4 regions of the Paenibacillus sp. FSL R7-269 genome follow, and region 1 is predicted to be linked to each of the others. Evidence: riboswitches for the same ligand, from Rfam matches in the RefSeq annotation. Region 1 holds a riboswitch; each other region holds the start of a gene.
The links. Region 1 has a riboswitch for cyclic di-GMP ahead of C162_RS23030 (thiamine pyrophosphate-binding protein). Riboswitches for the same ligand answer to the same signal wherever they lie in the genome.
Positions count from the first base shown of each region.

Region 2: another riboswitch for cyclic di-GMP. It lies ahead of C162_RS35440 (anti-repressor SinI family protein); the one in region 1 lies ahead of C162_RS23030 (thiamine pyrophosphate-binding protein).
Region 3: another riboswitch for cyclic di-GMP. It lies ahead of C162_RS05250 (flagellar assembly protein A); the one in region 1 lies ahead of C162_RS23030 (thiamine pyrophosphate-binding protein).
Region 4: another riboswitch for cyclic di-GMP. It lies ahead of C162_RS36295 (choice-of-anchor A family protein); the one in region 1 lies ahead of C162_RS23030 (thiamine pyrophosphate-binding protein).

Region 1 is NZ_ASPS01000053.1:104,545-110,810, reverse strand. Features, by position in the region: gene C162_RS23035 (carboxymuconolactone decarboxylase family protein) at 1-1, opposite strand, end outside; gene C162_RS23030 (thiamine pyrophosphate-binding protein) at 51-1,694, opposite strand; cyclic di-GMP riboswitch class I at 1,811-1,907, opposite strand; gene C162_RS23025 (methyl-accepting chemotaxis protein) at 2,409-3,659, opposite strand; gene C162_RS23020 (helix-turn-helix transcriptional regulator) at 3,733-4,686, opposite strand; gene C162_RS23015 (SDR family NAD(P)-dependent oxidoreductase) at 4,824-5,666, shown strand; gene serA (phosphoglycerate dehydrogenase) at 5,847-6,266, opposite strand, start outside.
Region 2 is NZ_ASPS01000031.1:144,292-150,557, forward strand. Features, by position in the region: gene C162_RS16620 (2-oxoglutarate dehydrogenase E1 component) at 1-1,117, opposite strand, end outside; cyclic di-GMP riboswitch class I at 1,614-1,717, shown strand; gene C162_RS35440 (anti-repressor SinI family protein) at 1,752-1,895, shown strand; gene C162_RS16625 (helix-turn-helix domain-containing protein) at 2,042-2,374, opposite strand; gene C162_RS16630 (TasA family protein) at 2,642-3,232, opposite strand; gene C162_RS16635 (TasA family protein) at 3,272-3,868, opposite strand; gene sipW (signal peptidase I SipW) at 3,973-4,572, opposite strand; gene C162_RS16645 (hypothetical protein) at 4,574-5,890, opposite strand.
Region 3 is NZ_ASPS01000012.1:134,344-140,609, forward strand. Features, by position in the region: gene C162_RS05245 (aldo/keto reductase) at 1-237, opposite strand, end outside; gene C162_RS05250 (flagellar assembly protein A) at 268-1,887, opposite strand; cyclic di-GMP riboswitch class I at 1,992-2,084, opposite strand; gene C162_RS34115 (FUSC family protein) at 2,725-3,828, opposite strand; gene C162_RS05260 (ABC transporter ATP-binding protein) at 4,120-5,244, shown strand; gene C162_RS05265 (ABC transporter permease) at 5,234-6,040, shown strand; gene C162_RS05270 (ABC transporter permease) at 6,037-6,266, shown strand, end outside.
Region 4 is NZ_ASPS01000144.1:75,693-81,387, forward strand. Features, by position in the region: gene C162_RS32905 (MTH1187 family thiamine-binding protein) at 186-494, shown strand; gene C162_RS32910 (sugar phosphate isomerase/epimerase family protein) at 542-1,321, shown strand; tRNA gene C162_RS32915 (tRNA-Thr) at 1,409-1,480, shown strand; gene C162_RS32920 (ASCH domain-containing protein) at 1,663-2,085, shown strand; gene C162_RS32925 (hypothetical protein) at 2,448-2,828, opposite strand; cyclic di-GMP riboswitch class I at 3,580-3,672, shown strand; partial or broken gene C162_RS36295 (choice-of-anchor A family protein) at 3,754-5,695, shown strand, end outside.

The sequences.
Region 1 (6,266 bases):
CGCTATGGCCTCCTGATAGTAGGTTAGAAACGGTGTGCAATAAGGCTTGCTTACGTAAGATCCAGCGTGCGGTGAGCCGTAGGTGGCATTTCATCGCGGTCAGTCAGCAATTCAATGACAGCTGGCTTGTTAAGCGCTACAGCTTCGCGGATGGCAGCGGCGAACTCCTCCTGCGTCTCACAGCGGAAGCCGGCTGCACCCAGAGATTCAGCGAATTTCACGGCATTCATTGGAACCTCGAAGATCGTACCGTCAATCCGGCCGGTGGTCTTCTCCATCCCCTTAAGCGCCATATCCAGCTGCATATTATTCACCACGATGAAAATCACCGGAATGTCCTTGCAAACAGCTGTGTTTATTTCAGTTCCGAGCATCATAAAACAGCCGTCCCCGGTAATGCAGAAGACCGTCTCACCGGGAGAGGCCGTCTTGGCGCCGATCGCCATGCCAATTGAATTGCCCATGCAGGCAAAGTAGGCATCGAATATGAAGCTGCCGGGCCTGCGCACATTGAACCATTTCACAGCATTGAATCCATGGCTGCCGTCATCTACAAACACGCTGCTGTTGTAAGGAATCAATTCGCTCATCGTGCTCATTACCGAAGCCAGAGAGAGCCCCGCCAGTACGGGAAGCTCATCATTGTAATCATTCGAGACTGTGATTTCATGCTTGGTAACCGCTGAGAAGTCCAGCTTCTGGAGATACAGAGCCAGGTTGTCCCTTAAGTCTCCGCCGACAGCAATAGTAGATGAGGTGAGTATTTTACCGACAAAGGTCGGGTCTACATCGAACTGGATCAGCTGCCGCGGATGATTCTCCGGCTTCAGGTTGCAGATGGTCATATCGCTGAGGCGGGACCCCAGAACGATGAAGAGGTCGCTGTTGTTCATCAGTTCATCTCCATGCGAGGAGCCGCCGACGCCTATTGGACCATGGTAGAGCGGATGATCGTAAGCTATAGCGCCTTTGCCGCCTGGAGAGGTGACCACAGGTATGTTAAAGGTCTCGGCCAGCTGGACCAGTTCCTGATGTGCTCCTGAGCGGTTGACGCCCTTACCGGCAATGATCAGGGGTCTAGCGGATTCATTGATCGCCGAGCTGACCCGTTCATAGTTCTGATAGCTGACCAGCCCTTCACGTTCCGGCAGAACAATCCGGCATTCCGCAAGCCGCTCTGTCTGCACATCAAACGGAATGCAGAGATGAACCGGACCTTTTTGGTCACCGAGGGCGATGGATAGGGCATGATTGAAAATGGTGCTGAAATGATCCCCGCGTTCAACGAGCTTGCTGAAGAGGGTGGCCGGCCGGAACATATCCGCCAAATCAGCCAGATAGGAAGTGGAATCCTGACATTGGGGAATGCCCAGCTCCTTGATGGACTGGTGGCCGGTGATGAAGAGGACGGGAAGATTATTGGCCTTGGCATGCGCTGCTGCGGTGAGCAGATTCGTTCCGCCCGGACCGGAAGTGCCGAAGGCTACTCCGAGGCTGCCGGTCTTCAGAGCATAACCGCCGGCAGCGAAGCCGGAGCTAGACTCGTGCCGGCCGGGGATGAACTCAATACCATAGTCAACCAGTTTCAAAGCGATGGGGCAAATAGATTTGCCTATGATTCCAAAAGAATGTGTGACTCCCAAATTGCGTAATGCTTCCGCCATATAATCTGCAACTGTCTTCAGAACATCCACCCCGCAAGTTGTTATTTGTATTAGTCAGCAATAGAAAACCTGTACTCAACATAGGAGCACAGGTCTGTTGCACGAATCACCATAATCAAACGCATAACCTAAGGCGTTTACAGTTTTTCAGCAACCTGGCTGTCATGATCCCACTTCAGAAATGAGACTGTAGATCCATGGCTTTGCGTCATTCCCTTTCGGTGAATTTTGCCGGTATGCGATTATAAATGAATCTGTGAAGAATTTTCCTTTACAATATATTCCTCACTCCTCTTTTGTCAATAACCCCGATGAGAAGAAACTCGGAATTTGACGAATATTCAGGAGTGGAAATGGATGAATATTTGGATTTTCAAACTTTTGAAAATTTTTCCCTTTGGAAGGCTAAAGTCTTAAAATGCAAATGGATATTTAGGGCTATTATTATGAGGAGTAAGCATAAAGCCTCATTACATTCCTGATTTACTGTAAAATGTTAAGAATTCACTAGATATACAGCATTGTAAAATCCACTTATAGGACTTAAGTATTGTATGTGTGCGGTGATGCCTTATAGACAAGCTATGCCTATAGAACGACTATAGTAAAGAAGTGCAAAGCGGATTTTTTACCCTTATGCACAATTTCAACAATTTGTGAATATTACATAACAATCTTAGTTTTGCACAGAAAAAGAGACACCATCTGCAGGAAATCCCGCAGATGTGTCTCTTTTGGTTAAGGTTAGAATTTGAAAATATGAATTGTTTTTTGCAAGTTAAAGACAGCGGAAGTCATCTTCTCTGTCTCCTCAGCTACGGATTGCAGAGCGTGAATCTGTTCGTTCATCGCTGCGGATACCTCTTCGGTCCCTGCGGCGGTCTCCTGGGTGATGGCTGAGATATTCTCGATCGCCCCGGAGATCTTAAGCGCGCTCTCCAGCATAAGGTCACTCTCTGCGGAGAAGGAGGCGATCTGCTCGGTTATGTATTGGACACTATGTACGATCTGAGCAAAAATATTGGCCGTCTCTGTGATCATCTTATTCTGTACCTGGACTACCTCTTCGTTGATGGCGATATTATCAATGGCCTGCTTGATATCTGATTCAATGCTGCGTACCAGCCCGAATACCTCTTTGGTTGAAGCGGTGGATTCCTCAGCCAGCTTGCGGACCTCCTGGGCAACGACAGCGAAGCCACGGCCATGCTCGCCTGCACGGGCTGCTTCAATAGAGGCATTGAGCGACAGCAGATTGGTCTGTTCGGCAATTTCGGTAATCGTCTTGGTAATCATCGTAATGCCGCGCGCGTTCTGTGACAGGGCTTCAATGGTATCCGCCACCTTCTGGGTCGCCTGGATGTTCTTGCGCATGCCTTCGGCCTGGGTATCCACCGATTGCCGTCCCTGTTCAACCAATTCCAGCGTATGTACAGATCGTCTATTCATTTCCTTGGTGGAATTCGTATAATTGGAGACTTTGATTTCGATATCCTTGATCGATTCGGTCATATCAGCAATATCCACTGAGATTTCGTTAGCGCCGAGAGCCAGTTCATTGGAGGAGGAGGCCACCTGCGCCATGACAAATTTCAGATTCTGATTCTTGTCTTCAATCCCGCGGCTGGCGTCCATAACCTGCCGGGTAATCTGTGAGGCATCGGTGAGGATTTTTTTGAGCTTGTCAATCATGGTGTTGAAGGACCGGCTAATGTCACCCATAGAGCCGCTCTCGTCGGCACGGCTGGTGAAGTCGCCTTTGGCAATGGTGTGTGTTACATTGGAGATGTCTTCGAATGAAGATGTAAGCGTTCTCTCAATGAAGCGCGCAAGCGGGTAAGTCAGCGCTGCCAGAACGGCGACAAGAATAATGCCGATGAGCAGCCTGTCCATAAGGATTAGTGTGATTAAAACAGGGACAGCGAATAAAGCGGCAACCAGGTAACATCCGGTGACGATTTTTTGTTTCAACGGCAGCTTGTTCATCCAGTCCATAATGTAGAGTCCCCCTATAAATAATAATGTGTATTGTAATATTATAGGGGATACTAGTGCATTTGGTCTATTATTAAAAATCGTATAATGCTGCCGCTTCACGCAGAGCTGAAGCAACAGTATCTACAAGCTCAGGCGGTGCGGTCACCTTGATGCCCTGACCCAGGGAGAGGATCATCCGGCGTGCAGACTCCGGCGTGTTGAATTCGGCCTCGGCCCTGATCCAGCCAGGGGCCTCAGAAGGCTCCTGGTGCAACAGGGCGACGTATCGTTCCCTCTGGAGCTCCTTCATCGTGTGATCCCTGACAAGCAGGCTGGCGGGGTACCGGGGCAAGGCAGACTTGAACGCTGCGGTGGAGGTCTCCCAGTACTCAGACAGGACGAAATCCTCCGGCTGCTCAAAAGACTCAGCTGTGACTTTGGCCTCAGTAATTCTGGAGACCCTGTAGGTCCGCATCTCACCGTCATGCCCCGCGACCAAGTACCAGACGCCGCGCTTGACTACCAGCCCCAGCGGTGCAACCAGCCGCTCGGCAACATCCTCCCCGCGCAGATAGGTGATGCTCACCTTGCGGTTCTCCCATAAGGCTCCCTGTAAAACGGCAAGGCAGGGATAGGTCTCTCCGGAGGGATGCCATCCGGCTCCATCGATGTGAATCCGCTGGCTGAGGAAGCTGAAAGCAGAGACGGGCTGCCTGGTAGCGGCAGCCTGCAGCTTACGGGCGGCCGAGGAGAACTCCTCCTGAATGCCCAGAGCGTGCAGAATCGCCGGATCAGCGGGCACCAGCAGCGCGGCAATCTCCTTGGTGTTCATTCCGCTGAGGGAATTCCGGTAGCCTTCAGCCAGCTTCCAGCCGCCTTCCCGGCCGCGTTCCGCCAGCACGGGAATACCGGAGAAGCTGAGTGCCTCCATATCCCGGAAGATTGTACGTTCGGATACCTCCAGCGTTTGCGCCAGCTCCTTGGAGCTGATTTTGCCGCGGCTCTGTAAAAGTTGAACGATAGTGATCAGACGGTCTGCTCTCATTCGGATGCCTCCCTAACTTTATTATTAAATTATATATGTCAGTGGTTGTCATGTATAAGGTATATATTAGACAAGAGTACGGATTAGCGCAAATGATCTTCTAATCCGGGCATGATAGATGTAAGGGAGCGGATCAAATGACAAATCTGCAAGGGAAAGTGGCATTGGTAACAGGAGGGAGCAGGGGAGCGGGCAGAGGCATTGCGCTGGAGCTGGCGAAGGCAGGCGCCTATGTATACATTACGGGCAGGAATGCTGGTACACCGCAGGAGCAACATGCAAGGACGCTTGAAGGTGTGCTGGCTGAGATTCGCCGGTCAGGCGGGGAAGGAGCCGTAATCCGCTGTGATCATACCAGTGACAGTGAGACAGAAGCTGTAATCCGGCAGATTAGCGCAGAGCAGGGCAGACTGGATATTCTGGTCAATAACGTCTGGGGAGGCAATAGTCTCTTTATCGGGAATGAACCGTTCTGGGAGCAGCCGGTGGAGCATTGGGATCATATGTTCACTGCCGGGGTCCGGGCGCAGCTCAAGACTAATTATTATGCCATACCACTGATGCGCAGCGAAGGAGCTGGGGCGGGTAAATTAATCGTCCATACGACCTTCTGGGATGAGTATAAATACACCGGAAACTTCTATTATGATTTGTCCAAAAATGCGCTGGTGCGCATGGCCTACGGATTATCCCTTGAACTGGCTGCGGATGGCATCGCGGTGATCCCCGTCTCTCCCGGCTGGATGCGGACCGAGCTGGTCCTGGACAGCTTCGGCACAGATGAGGAGCACTGGCAGGAGGAGGAGGGGCTAAGGACGACCGAGTCAACAGCCTATGTGGGACGCGCAGTTGCAGCGCTTGCTGCTGATCCAGAAGTGATATCCATGACTGGCACTCCCCAGAAGGTAGGGGACCTGGCACGGAAATACGGCTTTACGGACACCGACGGCAGGCAGGTGCCGGCCTACCGGATTTCATAGAAATATAAGAATTTATAGGTTGCACACGATATATTATCCTTCTATTTCTCGCTGAAACGGTACCGTCCTTTCAAAGGACGGCAATGCCGTTTCCACTTGTTAAATGCAAAAACACTCTTTGGAAGTGCGCAGCCTGGGGCCTGCACTCCCGAAGAGTGTTTTATTGTGGAGAAATAAGAATTAGTTCAGAGTGATCTCCTCAGCGGTGTTGATCTCCGGCAGTCCGGCCAGCTTCACCAGGACCTCCTTCGGCACAGCCTTATCAACGGTCAGGAGCATTATGGCGGCTCCACCGATGATGGTACGGCCAACCTGCATGGATGCGATATTGACGCCATTCTCGCCGAGCAGGGTGCCGACGAGTCCGATGATACCCGGCTTATCGTTATGCGAGATTACAAGCTGATGGCCTTCCGGAGCAATATCGACTGGGAACTTGTTGACTTTAACGATACGTTCGCCGTAGCCCTGCAGCAGGGTACCGGCAACCAGACGCTCTTCGTCATGCTCAGCCTTGAGTGTTACTGTGATGAGGTTGGTGAAGCCTTTGGTTTTGGAAGCCTTGGTCACCACTACGTTCACATCACGGGTCTTCGCCAG
Region 2 (6,266 bases), on a different contig from region 1:
CAATGCCCTCTCCAGGGAAGGCGGCATCGCCGTGCATCAGCACAGCCATGGCCTTGCTTGTGTTCAGCTTAGGCAGTCCCGGATCGTTGCGCTCTTCCTGTGCGGCGCGTGTGAAGCCCTCGACGACAGGGTTAACGAATTCAAGATGGCTCGGGTTATTGGCCAGTGTGATCCGGGTGCGCACGGTCTCGCCTTCGCGGACGGCACGGTCAGCCCCGAGATGATACTTCACATCACCGCTCCAGCCGTAGGTCACGCCCATGGAGCCTTCCGAAGGGAACAGTTCCTTGTTCGGCGAATGATGGAATTCCGAGAAAATAATATCATAAGGCTTGCCCAGAATATGAGCCAGCACATTAAGTCTTCCGCGGTGGGCCATGCCCATCAGGATATGCTCTGCGCCGTCATGCGCGGCGGCCCGCACAATCTCATCCAGCATCGGCACGAGGGCATCATTGCCCTCCAGGCTGAACCGCTTTTGGCCGACGAAGGTCTTGTGCAGGAAGGTCTCGAAATGCTCCACCTGAACCAGCCGCTTCAGCAGCTCTTTGCGCTCTGTATTATTCAGCGGGGCAGGGGAGGTCATCGATTCCGCCTGGCTGTTGAGCCAGCGCAGCTCGCGTTCATCATGCACATGCCCGAATTCATAGGCAATGGTCTGGGTATAGGCCTGACGCATTCTGTGGACGGCATCCATCGCGGTATGCACATCTGCAGGGGCATTATCCCAGATCAGCGAAGCGGGCAGAGCATTAAGATCCTCGCGGGTAAGCTCGTAGGTCTCCAGCTCCAGCCATTTGGCCATCGGGTTCTTGCTGCGCTCCAGCGGGTCAATGTCTGCGGCCATATGGCCATATATTCGAATATTGGCGATCAGCTTCGAGGCCTTGACAGCCTTCTTGAGCCACTCGGCATCTGCTGATACGGCAGGCCTTGGAGCCCTCTCGGCATCGGGTGCCAGTGGAGGGGGGCCGGATACGGTGAAGAGATCGCGGTAATGTTGTTCAACAGAAGAGGGGTCCTTGACAAATTGCTCATATCTTTCTTGGATGTAGCCCAGATTGGGGCCGTAGTATTTGCTCCATACTGTGTCGTTATAGGGCTCTTTGACTGCCATGAATAGGTCCTCCTAACGGATAAACTCCACGCGAGGCATCCAGTGTGCCACTTGGCGGAGCTGCAAATGTTTGCGGTTTCATTCTCATCCTATTGTGCTACTTTCCGGCGGGGTAATCAATTCATACTTTCGGTCAATCCGTTCGCAATTCGGCATGATTCATTACAGTATTCATACGGAACTATCATAAATAGAAATAAATCCATATCACTGTCCGTTATCTATACAGATGGGTAATTGTCTCTATACGATGTTGCGTGGTGCGGTAAAGCGGAGTAGTTAGAGTTCCCTTTAGCATAATTAAACTATTACTTAGGGTTTGAACTTGGAACTGGAAATATTTATACAAGCCGCTGGCAATTTCAGCTAAGTTTCCTCACATTTTATCATAAAAAAATTCCAGAAAACGACACACTAATCGCGTATGATCTTGTATAATGTTATTGCGGAGAACGGTTTCATCGATTCTTGCCAGATCCTTTCATGATGGAAAGGGTCCAGTAAAAGGTAAACCTGCCGAAAGACAGGGGCACAAAGTCTCGGATCTAACGTAGAGATACTACAAAGTAGCAATACTACTATGATGGCCGGACTGCCTGGGGACGCGAAAATTCTAGGAGGAGATTTCTTGGATATGTCCAACCAGGGGAATGACGAGCTGCAGGCAGTAGATCTGGATTTAGAATGGGTGCACTTGCTGATGTCTGCCAAGCAGGCGGGGATCGCGGCGGAGGATATCCGCCGGTTTCTAAGTGAAAAGGCACTCCAGGCGATGTAAGGGCGGTCATCATTGTTAGGATACATACAGAAAAGGCACAGCGTCCGGTACGCTGTGCCTTTTCTGTATGCCGCTTGAAAGAATGCCCTCGCCGAAGGCGGCCTCCCTGCCGTGCGGAGTCTTCCTTGAGGCATACGATGCTACGTCTAGTTGTCCTTTTGTTCCATGCGCCATTTCTGGTAATCGAGGAATTCCTTGAATTCGCGTTTGCTTATACCGGAGGCCATAGCCTCCTGAACCAGCCGGAACCATTCCCCGTCCAGTGCCTGTTCTTCCGTCTCTGCCAGTCCGCCATACAGCAGTACATGAATGGATACCTGAAGCGCGTCTGCGATTTTTTCGATGAATTGAATGGAGGGGTTGGATTGAATATTCCGTTCCACATTACTGAGGTATGATTTCGCCACATCAGCCTTATCCGCAAGCTCGGATAGCGAATAGCCCTTCTCCAGCCGGAGTTTGTGGATGCGGCTTCCCATAGTATCTGACACGATTACAACGCCCTCCGTACTTTTTTGGTAAAAGATAAGAAGTGATATGCTTCGCGCTATACCGTAGCCCTATCTTTCTCGCAGAAACGGTGCCGCTCTTTAAAAAGAAGACAAAGCCGTTTCCACTTGTCAGTATAACAAAAATCTGCAAATCGGACAAAAATCCTTGAACCCGGAAGCGGGGAAAAGGAAACGGCATACCCGGCCCGGATGGGGGAGGATATGCCGTTCTTGATCGATAAATGCAGCTTTGGCCTACTTGGCTTCTCCCACTCCTTGAAGTGCATCGAAGGTCCAGTTCAATGCTAAGCCGTCACCCTGGAAAATATTCTGATCGAGCGTATTGTCCACGAACTCGAAGGCGATCTTGAAGGTCTTGGACCCGGCTGCGGCAATCCCTCCCGGCAGTATACCTGCTGCTACGAGATCGTAGCTGGGGGTGTTTTTCAGATCCTTCAGGGAGATCTCGGACAGCACATGACCGCTTAATGAACCGCCGGTGTATGAATTATCGAGGAGCTTGACCTTGAAGTGGTCTCCGAGATCCTGGCCTGCGTTATCGCCCTTGGCATCGGTCACGGTGTAAGTGGTGGCAAGCTTGAGGAATTTGATATCCAGTGTGCCGTCATTGGACAAGGTGAAGGTGCGGACGGTATAGTCTCCCGGCTTCAGATTCGTCAACGCTACCGGAGTATTGAAGGAAGAGCCAAGCTTCAGCGTACCTGCGGCGAAGGTTGCCGTGCTGGTGGCTGTGGAGCTGAAGTAAGCGAACGTGCCCCCGCCGATTAAAGACAAACCCAGTGCTGCTGATGCTACGCCAAGACCCAATGTTTTTTTGATACCCATGATTAATTTCCTCCTCGAATGGTTTGTTTTGTTGGTAAATTATTTGAGACTGCCTTTTTCCTGGTTGGCTTCAAAATTCAGCGTCAGCGCAAGCGTATCGCCCTGATAATAGTTCTGCGGCTGGAGAGTCTCCTTGAAGGCGAATTGAATGAGCAGATTATCGGAGGTTCCGGCTTTAATGCCGGACTTCTCTCCGCCCAGGATCGCTCCGAGAATTCCCCGGGCCACCAGATCGGGACTCTGCTTCTCCAAATCGGCCAGCGAGATGACCAGAAGCGGCGCTTCTTGCTTATCCTTGTTCGCGAGGAAGGTCACAATAATATCATCCTTGAAATTATGGGAGCCGTTGTCTCCCAGAGCGTCTGTAATGACCGATGAGGTGCGCAGCACTACTTTCGGAATGTTAAGCGTCCCGTCATTTATAAGCTTGAAATCTCTTAAGATGCTGTCTCCCGGCTTGAGGTTGCTGAGATTAACAATGACAGAGGGATCAGACTTCAGTGATAAAGTTCCGTTGTTAAAAGAAGATGAGGTAGTAGAGGTGCTGCTGAAGTAAGCGAAGGTGCCTCCGCCGACCAGGGTCAAGCCTAATGCTGCCGATACAACGCCGAGACCTAATGTTTTTTTGACGTTCATTTGTTCATCCCTCTCTCTTATGAGTCTGGTTTGTGCATAGCCGGGGCTTCCGGCAAGCTGTATTGTGGCTCCGCGTTTCGTAAACGGGAGAGGACAATTGATCATTATACGAGGTCAGTCACAGTATCCGGCCCGCCGCCGTTGTTTGCGGAAGACGAGACGTTCTTCTTTTCAAGTGCCGCAACGGCCTTCCAGGAAGAATACAGCGCGTAGAGGAGCAGAAGCAGTCCGGGAATAATCATCAGCACTACGCTTCCGGCTTTGGAGACTGCGAAGCTCATGGCATAGCCCACATAGGGGACGGTCACGCCGGTGTACTCACCTACCACATTCGTGGAACTGACGGCGGCGGTGTCGGCTGAATCATTATTGTCGCCCTTGGTGGTGTAGCTGGCTTCCCCCAGAGCACTGTTCAGCTCAGCATCGACCACGCGGTGGGTGATCAGAATATTATCGGGATTCAAAAAAGTGATCACATCACCCTTCTGGAAACGGCTCATGTCTCCGCCCGGCTTAATGGCCACAATGGAACCGGTCTGTATGCCGGGCTCCATGGAGCCGGATAATACCGTCTTGATCTGGTAGCCGAAGAAAGAGGGCTCGCCGCCGGAGGCTTTGGAGATCACAACGGCTGTGATCAGCACCAGGAACACCATCAGAATTAGTGTGGAGATTATCGTGCCCGCTATTTTACGGATGCGCATCTTATTCGCCGCCTTTGCTGGTATCGGGTTGTGGAGCCGGTGTAGCTGCAGGAGCAGGTTGCCCGCCGTCCATCACAGTGCCCGGAATTGGAATTTCGCTGCCGGGTTCATGATCTGGAGCCGCTTCCGGTAAAAGAATCTCAGGCGCCGGAGTGGCTGCTGGAGCAATAACCTCAGCTGCTGAAGCTGTTGGGACTGGGGTGTTCTGTACAGGAGCTTCGGGAGCGGGCTCCTCTACCGGCTGGCTTTTGTCAGGAGGACTGGTGGCAGGCGGCTGGTTCTGGGCTTGTTCATGCTCCAGCTTCAGCGCTTCGTCAGCAGCTTTCTGCTTCTCTATGGCGAGCCGCTCGGCTTCCTCCGCTCTGGCTTTATTGGCCTTTTCAAGCGCCAGTCGTTCCTCTTCCTCTTGCTGTGCCTTCGCCTTGTCCTCAAGGGCCGTCTTGGCGTCAGCGATTTCTGCCAGCCGTTCCTGCAAGGTGTGGATTGTGGAGGACAGTGTATCCTTGGACGCCGTTAATTCGGTATTCAACTGCTCATACGCGGCCAGCAGCGCGGGGGATACCTGCGAATCTGCCTGATAGGCGCTGGTTACGAACGAGAGGATAGGCTCTTCAGCAGGGAAGCTGTAGTCATCCTGCCGGAGTAAGACGCGGTCAGGATTGCCAGTGGGCAATGATCCGCCGATATCATGAATCGAGCCAAGGTATTGCACAATTCCGCTTAACGTCTCCGCCAGCGATTCCGACAGAATCCCGCTTTGATGAAGACTCTCTTGAATCTGGTCGAAGAACTGTGCATCACGGATTTCCAGACAGTTAGGGTCGAGATTCACCATATACCCTCCGAGCTTGTGCAGAATGGCCGCTGCATAGCCAATTTCCTGCAGGATTTGTTGCCAGACCGTCCCGTTGAAGCTCAGTTGCTTCTCCAGCAGATCGATCTCGCTGCCAGCTTGAGTGAGCTGCGACGAGAGTTCGTCCGCAGCCTGATCAAGCTCTGCGAGCGATAGCTCTCCGGTAGCGATTGAGGCGTCATACACTCCACTGATGCTATGGCTGCCAAGGGAAGCTTTCAGCTCCATGAGGGTGCTTATGTGACCGCTGAATTCGGACAACAGCTGTTCAATCTGACCCGGGAATACTGAGCACAGCCCGATGGAGCTGATCTGCTCCTGGGAGGTGTTGAACTCTCCATAGGTGCTGCCGATCTGGCCCGAGGTGTACATCAGTAGCACAGATACGGCCATACCCGATTGCAGAATCCGCAGGCCGAGCTTCCTGGTTTTTCGTTTGCGCCGCTTGGCAGATCTGGGGTACATAGCTAAGCCCCCTCTCAACTTGCTAATGAGTTATTCGTTATATTCGTTCTTTATAAAGAACGATATCGTAAGCAAATCATACACTGCACCGCTTGGAAAAGAAAAATGTTAATTTCAGCGAAATGTTCGCAATAAAGTACGAATTGGATGGGATATCTCGCTATAGCTGCGGGTATCGCTGTTTTTCACAAATGTTCTTTATAAAGAACGAATGGCTGGAGTGAGTGTGAGGAACGGAGTGAGGCGAGTAGAAAAGCGAGGGGGTGATGAAGTAAATAGGTGTTAAGTGCAGGAAGTTGGCGGCGAGCGGAAATGAAGAGCATAAGTGCACCTGGATGGGGCGAAAGTCGGCTGGGAGCGGAAATGAAGAGCACAA
Region 3 (6,266 bases), on a different contig from region 1:
GGCTTTGGTCGCCAGCACTGTGTTATGGCGTCTGCCTTCAAGCGCAAGGCCGATGATCCGCTCCGATTCAGAGCCGGCATAGATATTGGCGGTATCGATGAAATTAATGCCCTGATCCATAGCGGTGTGCAGAATGCGGACCGAGGTCTCCAGATCTGCCCGTTTGCCGAATGAATTGGTTCCAAGACCCAGGGCGGATACCTGCAGGCCGCTATTGCCCAGACGGTTATATCGCATGCGCTCACTTCTCCTTATCTAGTAGTAGTCTTAGCAGGAATCACGCACAAGCAGCTTGCCGCCGGACTCCAGGCGGCTGTCCTGCGACCGGGCAAGGTTAATCACCGCATGCTCCTCTTGGAGCAGCTCAATCTCCTCGCCCAGCTTAAGCAGCAGCCTGGAGAAGCGGCTTAGGACACTGTCTGTAATGTACCCGGTGTATTGTCCCGGATGGGCGAATACCTCAAGCATCTGCCGGAGCGGGTCCGTGCCGAAGCCGAACTCTCCGTTCATACGGCTTAGGGCAGCCTGGAAATCGCGGATCAGGCTGTCGAGATGGCTGTATTTATCCTCCAGCAGCAGCATAACCACCAGGCCGTAATTCACGGATTGCTGTCGGGATTCCACATTCTTGGCCAGCTGGCGCGCTGCCTCAAGCAGTCCGTCCGTCTCTGTCCGCAGCAGGCTTGCTAAGCTGTGCAAACGATGCTGCTGTACCCCGGCATATCCGGCGTACAGGCCGCTGCCGGTAACCTGGCCGCTAACATAAATGCTGCCGGTGGCTATAATTGTAGATTGGCGTATATCGCCATAGACGTACACATTCCCCAGGGCTTCGATCCTTACAGATCCATCCAGATCACCCGGTACAATGATGTCGCCTGCGAACATAACGTCACCGCCAGGGTCCATCATCTCCCTGGTCAGCAGACAGACTGGAGGGAAGTCACAGATTCGGACGCTGCTGTTTCCTCCGCAGATACGGGGTCTGCCTGTGTGCTTGGCTACGATATTACCACAGGGAAGGAGCTTGGCATGATTACCGGCAGCAAAGTAGATATCCTGCGGCGGGGGAGGGGGCAGGACCCTTCCGTCTGTGTCGAGGCCGGGAATGCCTTCTTCCGGCGGCAGTTTGCGGGCGAAGACTTCACCTGCAAAGGTAAAGGGGGCTCCCGGGAAACGGAGATACTCCATGGTATCCGCAGGCTTCTGAGCCCGGCTTCCCTGTCTATGAAGCATCCCGTTCCCCACCAGTGTATGCTCCGGCAGCTGCAATTCCAGCCGGGCTTCCTTGCCGGGCAGCGGGGCTCTTCCTTCAGCGATGCATACGGGAAGATATGTAGGGTTCTCCAGCTCCGCGTACAGGGCGGGAATATTCAGGTTGCGCAAAATAAAACGGTTGTCCAGTGAGGCGATAATCTGATCTATGGTAAGCGTGGACAGCAGCATTGCCGGGTTGGGCTGGGCACGGACGACCGCCTCGAAGGCGGCGGGGCAGTTGACCAGGTTCCAGGCGTACTTCTCTGCACGGTATAAAGTGAAATGGACCTTGAGCTTGTCAGGCGATACGGTAATTTCATACTGCGGCTTCTCGCAGATCTCCCAGGTAATATAATCTGCCTTGGTCACCTCGGTTGGCGCTGTAACGGTCTTCCAGTTGATCTTCAGGACAACAGGGTGGATCGCAGAAATGCGGGCGGGAGTGCCTCCGGGGAGCGGGGGAGTAATGAATATCTGGTTGTCCTGCACGAGGATAATTCCATTCTTATCCCCAGTTGTCCCGTCAGAAGCCCGGCCCTCCACAGAGAATGAATCCAGGAGACCTTTACGTTCGTGCATCAGGGACTCTACGAATTCATATCGGCTTGGTTCGATATCCTGCTGCGGCATGGTTGTAACCTCACTTTTTCGTATGATCAATGGCAATTCGTACAGAGAAAGAACATCATCAAGCCCGGGAGACTTCCCGTAAACAGTTGGCTTAAGTGGTCTCTATTGGCAGCCTGGCGACCGTAAACGCAGATTCCGGCGTTCTTAGGCCCATGGCTTTGCGTCCTGCCCTTTCGGGAAGTTTGCCTTTAGAAATAGATCAATGAGATACATCCTGTAGAGGCGATGAATTGTGATCGACTGTAATCGACAAAAAGAGTCATAAATAGTTCTTGTGCGGCATTAACTTCTGCAAACAAGCTTAATTCTAGTACTTAAAGAGCTATTTTTCAACTATATTATGCCTATTTATCAAAAAACTTAAAATATGCAGCTCTATTTCGACAAAAAAACTGGTTTCCCAGCGCTTACAGCTTATGGAAGTCATGAGAACTGGAAAAAGGGGGACGGTCTTCTGCGCCCGGCAGGTGGAAAAAGCAAAAAGCAGCGGAGGGGCATATGTTCACCGCAGCGAGGAGCAGGCTTTAAGTTCTAATCTTAAATGCGTCTTATATAGCAGTTGGATTTTGTCCACTTGCTGTTGGATGAATGCCGCCTATGGGAACAGCAGATGGATAAACAACACATATTTTGCCCACTTTTAACGGATTCCAGAGAATTCGGCGGATTAGATGTACTTTATCCAACTGCTTCAATTAAAGCGTATAATTCGGCTGAATCAAGTGTCATTTTTCCAACTGCTATAACTTTACGTGCTGCTACCCAAGCCACTTTACCCGCAAGCATCCTATCCCACCGAAAAGTTATGGCAACACAAAAAAAAGGACCCTCCCAAGCTTATAGCTTGTGGAAGAGTCCTTTTTGTATGAATTGGATGGCGCGTGCAGGGTGTGTCTTGACATGCTGTGGTGCGGTGGAAAGCGCGGCGTAATCGGCGCGTTCGATCTCTTCAAGAATCCGGTTCAGGTGGGAGAACACCGCACCGAGATCACGGAAGGCTGCGAGCGGGCACTGATCCTGCAGCTGCGAGAACCAGGCGAGCTGCACGTCGCGGGCTCTTCTCAGACTCTCCTGGAGTGAACGTCCGCTGCATTCGGCATCTGATAGCGTCCGTGTGCCATACAGGGCGATGCAGTCTGCCGTTGCGGTTACAACCTCCAGCATCCAATCAGCGGCGGCATAATGGGCCGGCAGCAGAGCGATTTCTTCGCTTATGGCTTTGACATAGGAGTGAACCTTGATGAGATGGGTGGTCGACTGTGTCAGCTTGCCAATGTCCTTACGGCACTGGTAATGAGACAGTGTGTAATGCATCTCCTTCTGCAGCCGGTCGCTCTTCTTCAGAAGCTCGCCGGAGCGCTCAAGAGCAGCCTTGGCTTGCGCTGCATCCCGGCCGCTTGCAGCGAATCCGGTTAAGGCATCGGATAAGGTCAGGCTGCCTTTCAGTGCCAGGTCCTTGACCTTGACGAAGCTCTTGGGCGGCACGATAATCATATTAATGATGAGGGCAATCAGCACGCCGATCAGCGTCTCGGCGACTCTCCAGACGATATATTGGTCATGATAGAAGGTGAGTGCAAGCACCGAGGTGACACCGATCTGAGAGACGGCCTGGATATTGATCCGGCAGGCTGTAGCCACCCCAATGCCAATCAGCAGCATCAGCAGAATCGACAGCGCGCCCACATCGAAGAACTTGCCTACGATCAGGCTGACGATGCCGCCAAGGACCACGCCGGTCATGCGGTAGACGCCTTTTTCAAGGGAGGCCTTGACGCTGCTCTGGGTAATCAGAATCGCCGCCAGCGGTGCGAAGTACAGGTAATGGTCCCCGTAGATAATGTGCACGGCCAGCCACGAGAGCGAAGCGGCGAGCGTAATCCGTATCATATATAAGGATAATCCGAACTTTTCAAGGCGCTCTTGTAAGCCCTCGTTCATGTTTGTCATCTTCTTTCATGTAAATAGGAAAAATTTTATGGTTTTCATCCGTTTTCATTATAGCACCTCAAAACAGGCCGGAGGCGGGCAAGATTTTACGAACTTGTTAAGTTTTTGTGCGTGATTTCACAATGTAAGCTATCGCATATATTGCAGGATTCCTTTATGCTATATATTGAAGTCTGCCAGACCAAGGCAGGAATTGTCGCTTATCCGTGCTGAGCATGCCGCTGCCGGATTGTCTCCCGCAAGAAGCGGGTAAAATAGGTTGTACTACATAAGTAAGGGAGGTTGTTAGCTATAGCTACCCCGGAAGGCACTATTATTTCTTTTGACCAGGTGATTAAGCAATACGACGACGAAGAGGCTGTACTCAAAGGCGTGAGCTTCGAAATTGAACGCGGTAAATTCTACACGCTGCTGGGCCCTTCGGGCTGCGGAAAAACGACCATTCTGCGTCTAATCGCCGGCTTCGCGGAGCCGACTGAAGGTTCGATCTATCTTAACGGCAAAAAAATCAACCACATTCCCGCCAATGAGCGGCAGGTCAATACGGTATTTCAGGACTATGCGCTGTTTCCGCATCTGAACGTATTCGAGAATGTGGCGTTTGGACTGCGCATCAAGAAGCTGAAGAAGGATGTCATTCAGCAAAAGGTGCAGGAAGCGCTGCGCTTCGTCAACCTGGTCGGCTATGATCAGCGGGCCATTAATGAAATGTCCGGCGGGCAGAGGCAGCGTGTCGCCATTGCGCGCGCCATTGTCAATGAACCGCAGGTACTGCTGCTGGACGAGCCGTTATCTGCGCTTGATCTGAAGCTGCGTACCGAGATGCAGTATATTCTGCGGGAGATGCAGCAGCGGCTGGGAATCACCTTCATCTTCGTTACCCATGACCAGGAAGAGGCGCTGGCGATGTCCGACTGGATCTTCGTCATGAACGGCGGCAAGATTGAGCAGAGCGGCACGCCTAATGATATCTACGATGAACCGATTAACCGGTTCGTGGCGGACTTCATCGGAGAGTCGAACATCGTGCCGGGTGTGATGATTGAGGACTATGTGGTGGAGTGGGGCGGCCACCGGTTCGAATGTGTCGATGCCGGTCTGAAGCCGAATGAAGCGGTGGAGGCTGTGATCCGCCCTGAGGATCTGGAGATTGTTACCCTGGAAGCGGGCAAGCTGAAGGTGCGTGTGGATTCCCAGCTGTTCCGCGGGGTTCACTACGAGATCAGCTGCTACGACGGCTCGGGCCATGAATGGCTTGTCCATTCTACCCGCAAGGCGGAGGTTGGCTCCGAGATCGGGCTGTATTTCGACCCTGAAGCGATCCATGTTATGCGTTTCGGTGAAACGGAGGAAGAGTTCGACAAGCGTCTGGAGGCTTACGCCGAGGTGGAGAGCCATGATGAGTAAGGGGAAGTCGTATTATCTCATCCCGTACTATCTGTGGATCGCACTGTTTGTCATTGCGCCGGTGCTGCTGGTGGTCTACTATTCCCTGTTCGATCTGGAGGGGAAGCTGACGCTGAATAACTACGTCAATTTCTTCACACCGGTCTATATGAGAATGATGCTGAATTCATTCTGGTACGCTTTTCTGATCACGGTGTTCTCGCTCCTGGTGGCGTATCCGGCGGCTTATCTGCTAACGCGAACGAAGCACAAGCAGCTGTGGCTGCTGCTGATTATTCTGCCGACCTGGATCAACCTGCTGCTCAAAACATACGCCTTCATCGGGATCTTCGGCACCTTCGGCCCGGTCAATAACTTCTTTGATCTGGTGGGTCTGGGCGAACAGCAGATTCTGTTCACAGGCTTCAGCTTCGTGTTTGTGTCGGTCTATATTTTCATTCCATTCATGATTCTGCCGATCTTCAGTGCTCTGGATGAGATGAATCTGTCGCTGGTGGATGCCGCGCGCGATCTGGGCGCATCGGGATGGACAACGTTCCGGCGGGTGGTTTTTCCGCTGACGATCTCGGGTGTACGCTCCGGCTGTATGGCGGTGTTCATTCCGGCGCTGTCGCTGTTCATGATTACGCGTCTGATTGCCGGGAACCGGGTGATTACGCTCGGCACCGCGATTGAGCAGCACTTCCTGGTTACACAGGACTGGGGAATGGGCTCGACCGTTGCGGTGTTCCTGATCGCGATTATGGCGCTGTTCATGATTCTGACCGGCGGCTCGCGGAAGGGGGTGCGCGGATGAAGAACAGACGCAGGGTTAAGAACAAGAACGGCATCGCCAATATCTATCTGGTGCTGGTCTTCCTGGTGCTGTACGCGCCTATCTTCTATCTGATGTACTACTCGTTCAACAGCGGCGGCACGATGCACAAGTTCGAAGGCTTCACGCTGGATTATTACCGTGAAGTGGTTGCTGATACCCGGCTGATGATTATTGTGATTAACACATTGGTCATTGCCCTCCTGTC
Region 4 (5,695 bases), on a different contig from region 1:
TAAAATCTCCGAAAATACGCCACAAAGAATCCATAAATAGAGTGCGTCTAATCCTGGTAATTATTTTGACGGATATTAATAGAATAGAGAGGGGTGGCAGGTGATTTGTGGCAAGCTTGGCGAAGCGTTACAATAAGAGGATAAGTAAGAGGCAGGAACAACAGATAATTAGGAGGGAGATCACAATGGCAATTGGCGAAGTGACCGTTATTCCGATTGGGACAGGCAGCACCAGCCTCAGCAGCTATGTGGCCGAGATGCAGCGCGTGCTGGAGACGGTGGAGGGCATTACCTATGAGCTAACTTCTATGGGTACAATTATTGAGGGACCGGTAGCGCGGATTCTGGCTGCGGTAGAAGCGCTGCATGAGTCGCCGTTCACCGCCGGGGCGCAGAGAGTCTCCACCTCGCTCAAGATCGACGACCGGCGCGACAAGACCTCCACCAGCCGCAGCAAGCTGGAATCCGTGGAGCGTAAGCTTCAGGGAGAGTAACCACTATAGTATCTAATCAGAATTAACCGATAAGGAGCGGATTCTTCATGACAGAAGCAGCACAGCAGATCGGAATTCAAATGTATACACTGCGTGACCAGACGGAACGCGATTTCCTCGGTACACTGGGCAAGGTGGCAGAGATGGGATACCAGGCAGTGGAATTCGCCGGTTATTTCGGTGTATCTGCAGGGGAACTGCGCCGTAAGCTGGATGAACTTGGCCTGGCTGCCCCTTCGGCGCATGTAGGTCTGGACTTCAGCAGTCTGGATAAGATGGAACAGGCATTAGCCAAAGAGATTGAATATGGTGTAGAGCTCGGACTGCAATATATGATCACCCCATCGGCACCGCTTCCGCAGAACCCTTCCATAGAGGATGTAACAAGAATCATTCCATTCCTGGAGAAGGCTTCCGCGATGGTCCGGGCGGCAGGGATGCAGTACGGTTATCACAACCATGATTATGAATTCGCAGAGGTTGACGGCAAGGCGGTCATCGATATCTGGCTGGAGCGGATTCCTGCGGAGCAGATGCTGGCAGAGTTCGATCTGGGCTGGGTACACAGAGGCGGAGCCAACCCGGCTCAATATGTTTCAAGGTACGCCGGACGTGTTCCGCTGGTCCACATTAAGGATTTCGGAGCCAACCAGGAGGAGACCGATCTCGGAAAAGGAGAGGTGGATTTCCAGAGCGTCTTCGAGATCGCGGAGCAGAGTGGAATTCTCTATTATATTGTGGAGCAAGAGGCCTATGAGGTATCCTCCCTTGCAAGCGCTAAGCTCGCGCTGGATTATTTCCGCGGGCTGGGGCTGATGCACGGCTGAGGACACAGCCGCCAGAGGAAAAAGGGGTTGCGTTTTCCGCTGGAAGAGTTATAATGTTTTTTGTTTGGCAGACTTCAGAGTCTGTAAGCTGGTGTAGCTCAGGGGTAGAGCAACGCACTCGTAATGCGTAGGCCGGGGGTTCAATTCCCTTCACCAGCATTCTTATGAATTAAGCTTAACGCGGCCTTCCGGTTCAGGGGACCGCGTTTTTTAATGGCGCACGGCCGAATGTATGCGAAAAACAGCATACATTATGCTCGTACGCAGCTAATTATTTTTTTCATAGATGGCCTTAGTAATTCTGAGTAAAAGGTATTCAACAGAGGAGGCGAGCTACAACTATGAAATGCCTGACCATTCGCCAGCCGTGGGCCACGTTAATTGCGCTGGGAGAAAAACAAATCGAAACCCGGACGTGGCGGACCGCCCACCGGGGGGAGTTAGCTATTCATGCCGGGATGCAGGTAAATAAAGCGATCTGCCGGACGGAGCCGTTCCAGTCGTTGCTTGCACGTCACGGCTACACTGCGGACAATCTGCCAACCGGCAAGATCATTGCAGTCAGCCGCATTGCGGATTGCTGTGAAATGACACCGGAGCTTGCGCAGCAAGGCTGGCCGGGTGGAAATGAATATGTATTCGGCAATTATGCCGAAGGAAGGTATGCCTGGAAGCTGGAGGAGGTTGTTCCGCTGGTACATCCCATACCTGCCAAGGGACGTCTGGGGTTCTGGGAATATCCTGTGCTGGAAGAGGAATTGTGAATTTCCTGACGATATTTTGAAGAAAAATTGCTCCGGATTGGCTGCCGGCTGGTATAATTGGGATATTCGGCGGGAAATCTTCCTATATATAAGGATAGTTGTGCTCTGAGGCGGTCTACCGCTGGAGAGGGGCAGGAATGCCGGGAAGGGGCGTATGCATAATAGATGGGAAGCCTTCTAATTGCATGGCTTTGTATGCTTTGTTTGTTTCTTGCGTTCAGGGATCAGGTCAGCCGTAGAATCTTGTACCCGGTAGCTGTGGTGGTTATATGCGGCACGTTGGGGTATTGGACGTTGTTAATGTAATTGCATCCGGGTGATCATTTAATGCAGAAGTCTTCCGCTTGCGGCAGGCTTCTTTGTTATCCTTGCTTCGGGCCGCCCTGCGCCGTCTTCTCCATACCCAGATACCTGTGCATATGCAGAGTGGCCTGGGCGGCAATCACGTCATCCAGCAGCAGCATCCGCTCGTGATAACCCCTGCAGACGAATTTGGCTTCAACACCCGCCTCCAGCCGATTCTGTTCATAGACCCTCAGACCACGGGCGCGCATCCCGGCACGGACCTCCCGCAGATCGGCAGAAACGGCATGGACTGCCCTCTGGATGACCTCCAGATAAGGCGCAGGCGTGCGAAGCTCTGAGGATATAGCAGAAGCATCGCGCTCGAAGGCGGATAGAATAAGCGGCAGCAAAATATAGGATTTGACCAGCAGGTTATCCTGGCTCTCTGCTCTATGCATCCCTCTCAACCCCTCAAAGAGAACGTATATTCGCATTGTAACTCATCCTTCAAAAAATAATCAATGGGTTTTATAAATTAACTCAAATAATGTGACATTTTTCACAATAAAATCAAATGAATTATTTTATATTAAAATTGAAATATTAAAGATTGAAAAATAAATCAGCTCAAAGGAGAATGGCAATGAGTCATGAAGGAAGTCTCCGCCGTGGTTTAGTATTCGGGATCATTCTAAGTGTTCCGCTCTGGGTATCAATGATTGGCTGGATTCAGCTGTTTGGGTCCGCCTAGGCGACATTTTATTCAAAATATATGAATTCTATTAGCAGGTGTCGTCCTTATGGGCGGCACTTTTTTTCGGGGCTAAGATTCCCATAAATAGGGGGGATTACATTGAACAGAAGCGAAATGGGAGGGGAGATGGGCTTCGGGTGATAAAAATAGGACAAATGCATCAAATTTTAATAATATAAATTGATATAATTATAGAAAAGCGGGATAAACGGCTACAGCCAATTCTCTGATTTCTCGACTTTTTTCGTCAATAGATAAAAAAGAGACTCGTCTCTTAACCCTTATGGTACAAGGGATCAAAGAGGAACCTTCGCAAAAAATAATTTCAAAAAATATACTGGGAATGGATTGACAACAGGGTGGGGGAGCGGATAAACTAAAATAGTACAAAAGTAACAAATGTCATAGACTCAACAACGAATTTACATAAGCAAATCTCAATTTCATACCGAAATCATGTACAAACGCAAACCGTATCGAAAGAACGGGACGCAAAGTCAGGAATCTACTGTCTCTAAAGTTGAGGCTAGGGTCGTCCGGCCGCCGTGAAGCTAACCCTTCGTGGCGGTCTTTTTGTTGTTATAGTTGCGTGACAGATTCATAGAATAGTAACTAGGAGGTGTGGACTATTGAAAAAAAGAGTGCGTAAAACAGCCGCCATCATTATGGCTGGCCTATTGACCTTATCCAGTGCTTTTACGTGGGGGACGGATGTTAGAGCAGCTTCAGGGGTGCCGTATACGCCAACACCGGTTTTAGGAGTCGCAGGGAATTTTAATGCTTTTATCCTCGGGGATTTTGCACAGAGCAATGATCAGATTGAGGGCCGCCTGGCAGCGGCAGGGAACATTACCCTCTCCGGAGGTTACGGAGTAGCAAGAGCATACAGTGGTGCTGCGCCGACGGATGTACTTGTGGCCGGTAAGAATTTTGTACATTCAGGCAGTGGAGAGATCTATGGAAATGTGGTATTTGGGGATAGCTTTACAGCCAATGAGCCTGGTGTCAACATTAGAGGCGGGAAGAAAAATGCCAGCCCGATTGATTTTGCAGCCGAGCGGGAGTTTCTAATCTCGCGTTCCACAGAGTATGGGGCCTTGGCCGACACGAATGAGATTGGCAATAATCATTATGGACAGCTTACGATAAATGCACCAGATCGCTTCAATGTGGTTCATCTGGATGCCGCGACACTGGCGAGTACGAATTATATTCAGTTCAACATTGCCCAGAACGCTACGCTGATTATTAATATAAGCGGGCCTACAGTCAATGTGCCGAGCTTTTCAATGAAGGACGGCAGAGCCAGTCAAGTATTGTTCAACTTTTACGAAGCCTCTGAGGTGAATATCGCTTATACCTCATTCTACGGGACGATCCTCGCACCTAGAGCGGATGTTCATTATGCCGGAGCAGAGCTTTACGGGACCCTGATTGCAAAATCTTTTCGCGGCGGGGTTGAGATGCACCTTGGGATGTACGAGGGAGAGGGGCCGCCGCCGAGTCCGACGCCGACCGCAACGCCGACCCCTAGTCCATCACCGACACCAACTGTGAAGCCTACACCGACGGTAACGCCGACACCGACTGTGAAGCCAACACCGACGGTAACGCCAACACCGACGGTAACACCAACACCGACAGTAAAACCAACACCGACGGTAACGCCGACACCGACTGTGAAGCCTACACCAACGGTAACGCCAACACCGACAGTGAAGCCTACACCGACCATAAAACCGTCACCTACACCTGTGTGCACTCCAACTCCAAAGCCGACACCAACCGTGAAGCCGACGCCAACGCCGACTGTGAAGCCGACGCCAACACCGACAGTGAAGCCGACGCCAACACCAACCGTGAAGCCAACGCCAACACCAACCGTGAAGCCAACGCCAACACCAACCGTGAAGCCAACGCCAACACCGACAGTGAAGCCAACACCAACGCCAACAGCGGTGCCAACACCAACGCCAACAGCGGTGCCAACACCAACGCCAACAGCGGTGCCAACACCAACGCCAACGGCAGAGCCAACACCAACGCCAACAGCGGTACCGACACCAACGCCAACAGCGGTGCCAACACCAACGCCAACAGCGGTGCCAACACCAACACCAACGGCAGTACCGACACCAACGCCAACAGCGGTGCCAACACCAACGCCAACAGCGGTACCGACACCAACGCCAACAGTGGTACCGACACCAACGCCGACAGAAGTGCCGACACCAACGCCGACGGTAGAGCCGACACCAACGCCGACAGTTGAGCCGACACCAACACCGACAGCAGTGCCGACACCAACACCAACGGTAGAACCGACACCAACGCCGACAGCAGTGCCGACACCAACGCCGACGGTAGAGCCGACACCAACGCCGACACCGACACCGACGCCAACGCCGACACCAACACCGACGGTAGAACCAACGCCGACACCGACACCAACACCGACGGTAGAACCAACGCCGACGCCAACGCCGACACCAACACCGACGGTAGAACCAACGCCGACACCGACACCAACACCGACGGTAGAACCAACGCCGACGCCGACACCAACACCGA